Regions from separate parts of the Oceanisphaera sp. W20_SRM_FM3 genome, predicted to be linked through region 2. Evidence: riboswitches for the same ligand, from Rfam matches in the RefSeq annotation. Region 2 holds a riboswitch; each other region holds the start of a gene.

Region 1 (3,280 bases), on a different contig from region 2:
GTGAAGATAGACAGCAAGCTGCTGGCCATTCAAAGCGATGAAATTGCCAAACGCCTTAAAGAGTTAGAGTTACAAGCTCATGAGTTAGCTGGCGAGCCCTTTAACTTAAGCTCGCCGAAGCAGTTGGGTGAAATCTTATTTACCAAGCTGGCTCTGCCCATTCTGAAGAAGACGCCTAAAGGTGCGCCTTCAACGGCCGAAGAAGTGTTGCAAGAGCTGGCGCTGGATTATCCACTGCCTAAATTACTGATGGAATATCGTGGTTTAAGTAAGCTCAAATCTACTTATACCGACAAGTTGCCGCTGATGGTGAATCAACACAGTGGCCGCATTCACACCTCTTATCATCAAGCCAATGCGGCCACGGGTCGCTTGTCATCCTCGGATCCTAACTTACAAAATATCCCGATCCGCACTCCAGAAGGGCGGCGCATTCGCCAAGCTTTTATCGCCGAGCCCGGTTATAAATTGGTGGCGGCGGATTACTCGCAAATTGAACTGCGCATCATGGCGCATCTTTCCAAAGATAAAGGCCTGCTCGACGCCTTCTCTAAAGGGTTAGATGTGCACAAAGCCACCGCCGCCGAGGTGTTTGGCGTGGCGTTGGACAGTGTGACCACAGAGCAGCGTCGTCGTGCCAAGGCCATTAACTTTGGCTTGATCTACGGCATGAGCGCCTTTGGTCTATCGCGCCAGTTAGGCATAGCGCGCCACGAGTCACAGACTTATATGGACATCTATTTTGAGCGCTATCCTGGTGTATTGAAATACATGGAAGACACCCGCGCGCAGGCCGCCGAAAAAGGCTACGTGGAGACCTTATTTGGTCGTCGTTTGTATCTTCCTGAGATTAACGCCAAAAATGGCGCGCGCCGCAAAGGTGCCGAACGTGCAGCCATCAACGCGCCTATGCAGGGAACCGCCGCAGATATCATCAAGAAGGCCATGATTAAGGTCGCCGCTTGGTTAAAGGATCAAGTAGACGGTGAAGTGCGCATGCTGATGCAAGTGCACGATGAATTGGTGTTTGAAATTCGCGAAGACAAGGTCGAAGAATTTAAGCTGAAAATCTGCGATTTAATGCAGCATGCCGCCAAGATCGATGTGCCATTACTGGTGGAAGCCGGTGAGGGCGATAACTGGAATCAAGCGCATTAGACATCGCTTTAAGTCGTAAACTGTAAACTGTAAGTTAAAGAAAAACCGGATTGAGAGATGCGGTTTTTTTATGGGTGATTTATAACTGATCGCTGACGGCTTACAGCTGACAGCTTTCCTTTCAAGAGTTAGCTCGCTATTATCGGATTTGTTAGTCGGGGAGCCTTAAGCAGGCTGAGACGGTAGATACCGGACCCGCTGTACCTGATCCAGTTAATACTGGCGTAGGAAACTAACAGGTAAATACCTATTTACCTGCAGGTCCTTCGCCCGAAGGAGCTTAATAAATGTCCACTCAGTTATCTGCTAATGCAGAACAGAATCAGCAACCTCAGCACCAAAAGCCCATCGTCCTCACCATAGCCGGCTCCGACAGCTGCGGTGGTGCTGGTATTCAAGCGGACATTAAAGCCATTTCTGCCACCGGCGGTTATGCTTGCTCCGTGATCACGGCACTGACTGCGCAAAATACCCAAGGCGTGACCGCCGTACATCCTACGCCGCAGACCATGATCCAAGCGCAATTAGATGCGGTATTTAGTGATCTCGCCATTACTTCGGTTAAAGTCGGCATGTTGGGCGACAGTGAAACCATTCGCACTGTGGTGGCGGCGCTGCGTCGTTATCAGCCTGCCCATTTAGTGGTAGATCCGGTCATGGTCACCGCCAATGGCGACATGTTGCTGGCGGAAGATGCGGTAAATTGTTTACGTGAAGAGTTGCTGCCGTTGGCGGATGTGATCACGCCAAACTTACCGGAAGCCGCAGCTTTATTAGGTGTGGCCATTCCTCGGCACTTGTCGGACGTAGAAGCCTTATTTGCTGGGTTACAGCAGTTAGATTGCAAGGCGGTACTGATCAAAGGCGGCTTCTTGCAACAAGAAGCGCGTAGCCCAGACTGGCTGTTGGTTGATGATCAAATACGCTACTTCGATACGCCGCGTATTATGACGTCAAATACCCATGGCACTGGCTGTACCTTGTCGGCGGCCTTGGCCAGTTATTTAGGTCAAGGCTTTAGCCTAGAAGAAGCGGTAGCGCGGGCTAAGCACTATATTGATCAGGCAATTTTGGCCGGCAGCCGAGTGCGAATCGGCCACGGCCGCGGCCCAGTAGAGCACTTCTTTAAGGCGCTAAGTAATTAAAGATATATCTGCAACGAAATCCGCACTCTTTGTTTACGATAAGCACGAAATTATAGTGATTAGGTCTGAAAGACATTATTGATAGTAAGAGCCAAATCCGAGCGCATGTGGGACAGCAATCTTACCCATTTTAAATCTTAATCATTTTCGATCTCATGTTCGTTTTTTGCGGGCTTAGTGGATTTCGTTGCAAAAATAGCTTTGGCTCTTTCTCGGTCGTAGGCTTCCGGCTTCAAGCTGACCGCTTACTGCTGCCTTCAGGGCTTTGATCCAGTTCGCGTTTTTTACATCTGGCGTGCTAAAAACGGTACCTTGCTTGCGTTTTACAAGGTCGACTTGTAGTATCTTCGAAAATAATAATATAAAAATAATCGATTAACTGTTTGATAAGCTAGATTAACTTTTCGAGAAGTTAATCGATAAATAAGCGAAATCATTCCTAACTATAGCCCCCGCACAGTGCCATTTCTCCCTCTATTTTTCGTTTATTCTATTGCCTGAACGGGCAAGGAAAGGAGACGTTTTTCCTATGCTTGTTGCCATTTTATTGGGCTTTGTTTTAGCCTTTTTGGTGCCACAACTATCCCGCGTTATGGGCGCGAAGATTGGTTGGTGCTTGTCGGTACTACCGGCGGCATTGTTTGGCTATTTTTTAACGTTTTGGTCAGCCGTGACGGGCGGCGAAGCCCTCTATTATCAATACGCTTGGATCCCGAGCCTAGATATTAACCTCAGTTTTATGGTTGACGGCCTGAGCTTAATGTTTGCCTTGTTGATCACGGGTATTGGTACTTTTATCTTTATTTATGCGGGCCGTTATCTGCATGGTCATAAAGATATACACAAACTATTGATGTATCTGTTGGCCTTTATGGCGGCCATGCTGGGCTTAGTATTATCCAGCAACTTGATTGCCATGTTTGTGTTTTGGGAGCTAACCAGCTTTACCTCTTATTTGCTGATCGGTTTTAATCACG
Region 2 (3,280 bases):
CATTCATTACCGGTGGATAGTAATTACAAGACACCATATGGCCTAACGAGCTGTGATAAAGCTCAGCAAGCCCGGGTATATTAAGCTGCTCAATCAATGCCAGTTCGCTATTGCGTACCGCTGTTTGCAGTTCATCCCATTGCTCAGAAAAAAAGCCGTGAAATTCTTTTGGGAAGTCCGCCGGAGGGTGAAACTCTGAGATAACAAACGAGTGCAGCATATCTCGGTAGTCTTGATTAGTGCTGTCCGTTTGGCCCCAGTAAGAATAGCCCTCTTGGATCTTGGCAAAGTTAGCCTGTAAATACGGTTTTTTATATTCGGTATCCTGCAACACAAAATTACGCAAGGCGTGGCGCAGCTGGGTGTCATCTTTACCCAGTATTTGAGTTTCAAATATCATAAAATCTGGTCCTTAATAGTGGTAAAAATGGCTTATGCAGTTTGAGCCGCGAGCGTTGAATTGCTCGAAGAGCTAAGCCGAGAGTCGAACTCGGCTTGCCGACGATGCTTATGCCATTGCCACCATCCATACAGACCTAACAGTAAAAACAAACCGTATTGCAAGGCATAAATAGGCGAGCCTTTAGCGAGATAAATATGAATACCCAGCACATTGACCAACACCCAGATTACCCAGTTTTCCATGCGTTTTCTTGCCATTAAAAACTGAGCAAAAAAGTTCAGCACTGTGCTTGCTGAATCTCGCACTAACATGGATGGTTCGGGGATCCAGCTAAATTGGCTCGCTAAGGTAGAAACTATCACCGCCCATACCGCTATGCACAAGATGACGCTTGCGCCGAGTAGATATTGGCGCGGACGCGATAGCCAACTGGGTACTAATACCAGATTGGTGTTGGGATCTTTACTGCATATCCAAGCTCGCCAGCAGTAGATTTGAATGGGGATATATACCAAGTACATGATGGCGTCTGATAGCAAACTCCAGCTAAAAAAAGCCAAATAAGCAGAAATACTCGACCACACCATGCCCAGTAACCAACCGCTGCGTTTTTCTTTGGCTAGTAATATTAAGCCAAACACACCGGCCAGAGTCGCAATAACTTCTAAAGGTTGTTGGCCCAGCACATATCTCCACTCAACGGCAGTTAACCAGCTTATGAAAGCCTGCATTATTTCCATAGTGACCACTCCTTCGCAGGAACGAGCGAGCCTAGAACAAAAGACATATAAGTAGCAGTAATAGCTGTTTGCAGTAAATCAGTAATCGCAGTATTTAAAAGGGATAGTCGAAACACGTTTAGTCTCCGTATAAGTTTATAGATATAAATACGAAAACCGGGTAATTACGAGAGCAGGCAGGTGAGGGCAGAGCAGTGCATTGCGGCTTCCTATTCCTACGCCGGTATTAGCCGGATCAGGTTCAAAGGGTTCGCGTCTGCGCATCTCAGGCAATCGTAACTGCCACCCCTTAGGATATGACTTAATGTTATAAGTATAGCCGCATTATACTCATTTTGGTATAAAGGTCTAGGTTAACGCAAAGCTGCTTCAAGCAGCGCCAAGCTCAACGAAAAGATATATTTGCCACGGAAGAACACGGAACCCACGAAAAAATAGAGATTAGATCGGAAAGGGATTTTTATGGTAAGGGCTAAAACACCACGCCGTGAGTAGGCGGGCTCTGGTTCTTACCATTAAAATTTCTTTGGCTCTTTTTGACCTTATCTCATGTTAATTTTTTCGCATGTTTGGTGGGTTTCGTTGCAAAAGTAACATTTGTCTCTGGTTGACAGTTTTTTACTTTAAACAGCGGCCCCTGGGTTCATCGCTTTGGTGCAGCACCACATCGGAATGCAAAAATTCAGCCGCGTCTGCTGAGTCTTGTACCTTAGTGGCACTGCGCGCTAGCATCTCGGCTTCAAACTCGGTAAGCACACGCTGGCGTATGCCATCTTGTCGCCAGTTCGATTGCACTCGGCAGCTTCTAACAATAATGCGCGCCAGCGACAGTGCATCCAGCAGCGCTTGGTTGGCACCTTGCCCTTTGAACGGGCTCATGGGGTGCGCCGCATCGCCAATCAGCGTGGCGGCTCCGATTTGTGCTAATAACTCAGGCGTGAGCAAGGCTCTGTCGTATACCGGATAGCCAGATATCAGTGCAGCTGGCGTGGCCGCTAAAATCTGCGGAATAGGCGAGTGCCACTGGGTACGTCTACAGGCTTCGGCCTTTAGCGCCTTGGCTCCTTGGGCGCTCAAGGTTTTAGCGTCATCTTCAAGCATGGGGAAGCTTAATTGCCACATCACAGAGTTGGCATCATAGGGCATAACATAAATGCGCTCATGGCCATTGGCAGTTTGAAATACAGTGGCCGAATCCATCAAATCACTGTCTACACCTTGCAGCGCACTTAACGGGCATATGCCTAAGATGGCGATGCAATCCAGATAACGCAGCGAGCTGATGTCGTGCCCCAACACTAAGTTGCGCACCGCGCTTCGAATACCATCGGCTCCTACCACTAGATCTGCCTTGGTCTGCTTTATTGTTCTGTCCACCGCAAAGCTCAGCTCAACACCTACTGCCGTTTCTTTAAAGTCGACTAACTGATGACCCCATTTTATTGCATCTTGCTGATGCGGGGGGGCATCTAACTGTTCCAGCAATGCCAAGCGCAAAGACTGACGGGCAATATGCACGTTAGTGCGCTTAGGTGCTTGAGTTTCATCTGAGTGCAGCCACTTTCTCATGCCCCATTCGCCGAGCACTTTACCGTCTGTGGTGTGCACCACATGGCGAGTAGACACTAAGCCTTTTTCCAGTTCAAAAATGCCTAAGCCTTCAATGGCTTTGCTGGCTTGTTGCAAGGTAAGGCCATAGCCCTGAGAGCGGGCTTCAAAGTTGTTATCACGCTCATACAAAGTGAACGGAATACCACGGTGTAAACAAGCCACGGCCAATGCCACGCCGCCAATGCCGCCACCAATAATAGCCACAGTTGGATAATTTTCTGTGTCTGGCGCAGGTGGACGATCGGCCTTGATCAGTCCCGATCCGCCACAGCTAGGGCAAGAAGATAAGTGCGCCTTAGGGCGAGCGGGCGCCGAGCCGCCGTGCTTTTCAAACTGCGCCAACGCGGCCTGATAGCTAAGCTTCACTTTCTTACGGATCTTCTGACTGATCCGCCCTCGCCCCTGACACTTAGGACAGGGCGCCCAGCTAAGCTGTGCTTCATTAGTTAACTTGATGTTGGCGGCCCTCATAAGAAAAAAGTAAGCAAACTCTTAAATGCAGGGCGCAATTGTAAAGCAGTAGCCA
Region 3 (3,280 bases), on a different contig from region 2:
ATAGATTCTTGTGCCGCCGCATACTCACGCACCTCTTGGGTGATCTTCATGGAGCAGAATTTAGGCCCGCACATAGAGCAAAAGTGCGCTACCTTGCCGGACTCTTGAGGCAAAGACTCATCATGATAATCACGGGCCGTTATTGGATCTAAGCTTAAATTAAACTGGTCTTCCCAACGGAATTCAAACCGCGCCAAGGACAAAGCGTTATCACGAATCTGGGCGCCCGGATGACCTTTGGCTAAGTCAGCCGCATGGGCGGCTATCTTATAGGTGATCAAGCCCTGCTTCACATCTTCTTTATTTGGCAGACCTAAGTGCTCTTTTGGCGTGACGTAACACAACATGGCGCAGCCGTACCAACCAATTAAAGCAGCACCTATGCCAGAGGTAATGTGGTCATAGCCAGGGGCAATATCGGTAGTCAGGGGCCCAAGCGTATAAAACGGCGCCTCATGGCAATGCTCTAACTGCTCTTCCATATTGCGTTTGATCATGTGCATAGGCACGTGACCCGGGCCTTCAATCATCACCTGCACATCGTATTCCCAAGCAATCTTAGTTAGCTCGCCCAGCGTATACAACTCGGCAAACTGGGCTTCGTCGTTAGCATCAGCAATCGAGCCGGGGCGCATGCCATCACCGAGCGACAAGGACACGTCATAGGCGGCACAGATCTCACAAATATCGCGAAAACGCTCGTAAAGAAAACTTTCTTTATGATGGGATAAACACCATTTGGCCATAATAGAGCCGCCACGGGAGACGATACCGGTGACGCGCTTGGCAGTCATAGGCACGTAGCGCAGCAAGACGCCGGCGTGAATAGTGAAGTAATCCACGCCCTGCTCGGCTTGTTCAATCAAGGTATCGCGGAACACTTCCCAGTTTAAGTCTTCGGCCACGCCGTTTACTTTTTCCAACGCCTGATAGATAGGGACTGTGCCGATTGGCACTGGACTGTTACGCAAGATCCACTCGCGAGTCTCGTGAATATTACGCCCCGTCGACAGGTCCATCACGTTATCGGCACCCCAGCGGGTGGCCCACACCAACTTCTCAACTTCTTCTTCAATCGACGAGGTTACCGCCGAGTTACCGATATTGGCGTTGATCTTAATCAAGAAGTTGCGGCCGATAATCATAGGCTCAGATTCGGCGTGGTTAATGTTGGCCGGAATAATAGCGCGACCTTCGGCCACCTCTTTGCGTACAAACTCAGGGGTGATGTTCTCTGGCAGGTTGGCGCCAAAGTTTTCGCCCTTATGTTGTTTTAACAGCATTTCATCACGCACCCGCTCGCGGCCCATGTTTTCACGGATGGCGATGTATTCCATTTCCGGCGTGATAATGCCTTTTCGCGCATAGTGCATTTGCGTCACACACTGGCCTAACTTGGCTTTGCGGGGCTTAGGCATATGCTCGAAGCGCAAGTGATCGTAGCCATCATCCGCCATGCGCTCTTGAGTGAATTCTGAGCTGACTTGTGCCAATTCTATGGTGTCGTCACGGTCCAAAATCCACTGACGGCGCAGCTGTGGCAAGCCTTGGCGTACATCTAACTCGACTTCTGGATCGCCATAAGGGCCTGAGGTGTCATAGACAGGAATAGGGTCATTAGGCTCAAGAATGGGATTTTCTTCACTGCCGCCTTTGAAACTATCGGCTAAATGAATTTCACGCATCGCCACACGAATATCTGGGCGTGAACCTTGCAGATAAATACGCTGAGAATTCGGAAAGTGTTCGCCTTTCAAGTTATCGATAAACTCTTGAGCTTGGCTGCGGACTTCGCGGCGGTTCACTTTTTTAGGTTGTTGATCTGAAACGTTAGTTAATTTTTGGTTTGCTGCTTTCGTTGACATTATTTTTGACATAGCAATCTCACTTAAATCCATGTTGGGTGAAAAAGCTTGTCAGGAGTGTTGATAAGAAAATGGCAGAGGAGGGTATGCGCCAAATTCTCACTTGCTTCCCTTACGCAGGTATTAGCCTGATCAGGTTCAACGGATCCCACTTACTGTGGTCTCAGCCCATATAGAGCACTCCGACAAGATAGTGGCCAGTAAAACAGATCCAAATCACAAAAGCAAAGCGGTTATTGATTATAAATAATTCAGCTAACTGCCGACAAAAGAGCCGATAACAGCGTTCAACATGACAAAATCGCAGATAAATACCGCATGTTGCAGCTAAAAATACTTTAAAGGTAATAACGCTACCAATGCCTAATGAGATCTAGGCGGCTAGCCATATAATCGCGGCAATGTTAATTTCAGGTAAAGATAATAGCCCTAACTGGGCGGCCTGTTCAGAGATACCAATATGCTGATTAACCTTTATCACTATCAATTACCCTTAACTTTTCCGCTCACTATCAATGGCGCAACTGTGGCGGTACGGGACGGTTTTTATGTAGAGATTGACGGCCATTGGGGTGAGGTGGCGGCGCCAATTGGTGAGAATGAAGCCGCTGTGCTGCGGGACTTAACCGCAGCTTGCGAGCACTTACGCCAAGGCCGACGTCATGAAGCCGAATTGCCGGCGGTGCAGTTTGGCTTAGATTGCGCGCTGGCTAAAATAAGCACTATGCCTTTATTCGCGATAGCCTCTTTACCGTTATTGGAAGGCTCAAGGGATCCGCTGGTGCGCGCTTGGCGCTGTCGGCGAATACATCCAGAGCGGGCTTGGCTTATCCTCACCGGTGATGTGCATTACGACGCAGGGTTAATACGCGAGCTGTGCATGTTGGCGCCCAAGGTGCGCTTAGTGCTGGACGCAGGCGCTTGTTTACACAGTGAGCAGATCATCGATTTATGGTCACGCATCGAGACTCGCCGTATCGACTGGCTACTGGATCCCACTACCGAGTTAGCTGAGGCGCAAACCTTGAGCAGGCTGCACTCAATACCGGTCGGCCTCGACTTAGCCCGTTATGCTGATTTTGCCTCGACCGCAGCAGCTGACCTGAGCAATGCGGAGTTCGCTAAGGCGGTGATCGTTAGACCAGCGCAGTTGGGCGGCCTTGCCCACAACCAAACGCTGGTCGCTCAGGGCCACGCCTTGGGGCTGGAAGTTATGCTGGGCGATAGCTTACAAAGTGGCCTTGGTCAGCATCAGTTAGCCCATTTATCTTATCAGTGGTTGCCAGATGCACCATTGGCGCTAGGCCGCTGTCGTTATCTGCTGGACTCAGGCGTAGATGATCGAGGAAAACCCCAAATAGCTGGACTCACGCCGCTCTGACTCTGCTCTTACACGATGCAGACACTCAAGCTCT

Evidence for each region. Region 2 has a riboswitch for thiamine pyrophosphate ahead of pnuC (nicotinamide riboside transporter PnuC). Riboswitches for the same ligand answer to the same signal wherever they lie in the genome.
Region 1: another riboswitch for thiamine pyrophosphate. It lies ahead of thiD (bifunctional hydroxymethylpyrimidine kinase/phosphomethylpyrimidine kinase); the one in region 2 lies ahead of pnuC (nicotinamide riboside transporter PnuC).
Region 3: another riboswitch for thiamine pyrophosphate. It lies ahead of thiC (phosphomethylpyrimidine synthase ThiC); the one in region 2 lies ahead of pnuC (nicotinamide riboside transporter PnuC).

The regions. Positions count from the first base shown of each region.
Region 1 is NZ_JBGQOP010000005.1:2,033-5,312, forward strand. Features, by position in the region: gene polA (DNA polymerase I) at 1-1,158, shown strand, start outside; TPP riboswitch at 1,305-1,406, shown strand; gene thiD (bifunctional hydroxymethylpyrimidine kinase/phosphomethylpyrimidine kinase) at 1,446-2,303, shown strand; gene ACEN2G_RS04100 (putative monovalent cation/H+ antiporter subunit A) at 2,833-3,280, shown strand, end outside.
Region 2 is NZ_JBGQOP010000023.1:13,986-17,265, forward strand. Features, by position in the region: gene ACEN2G_RS11655 (2OG-Fe(II) oxygenase family protein) at 1-400, opposite strand, end outside; gene pnuC (nicotinamide riboside transporter PnuC) at 433-1,143, opposite strand; TPP riboswitch at 1,339-1,443, opposite strand; gene ACEN2G_RS11665 (FAD-dependent oxidoreductase) at 1,762-3,120, opposite strand.
Region 3 is NZ_JBGQOP010000017.1:11,189-14,468, reverse strand. Features, by position in the region: gene thiC (phosphomethylpyrimidine synthase ThiC) at 1-1,865, opposite strand, end outside; TPP riboswitch at 1,956-2,060, opposite strand; gene ACEN2G_RS10055 (o-succinylbenzoic acid (OSB) synthetase) at 2,326-3,246, shown strand.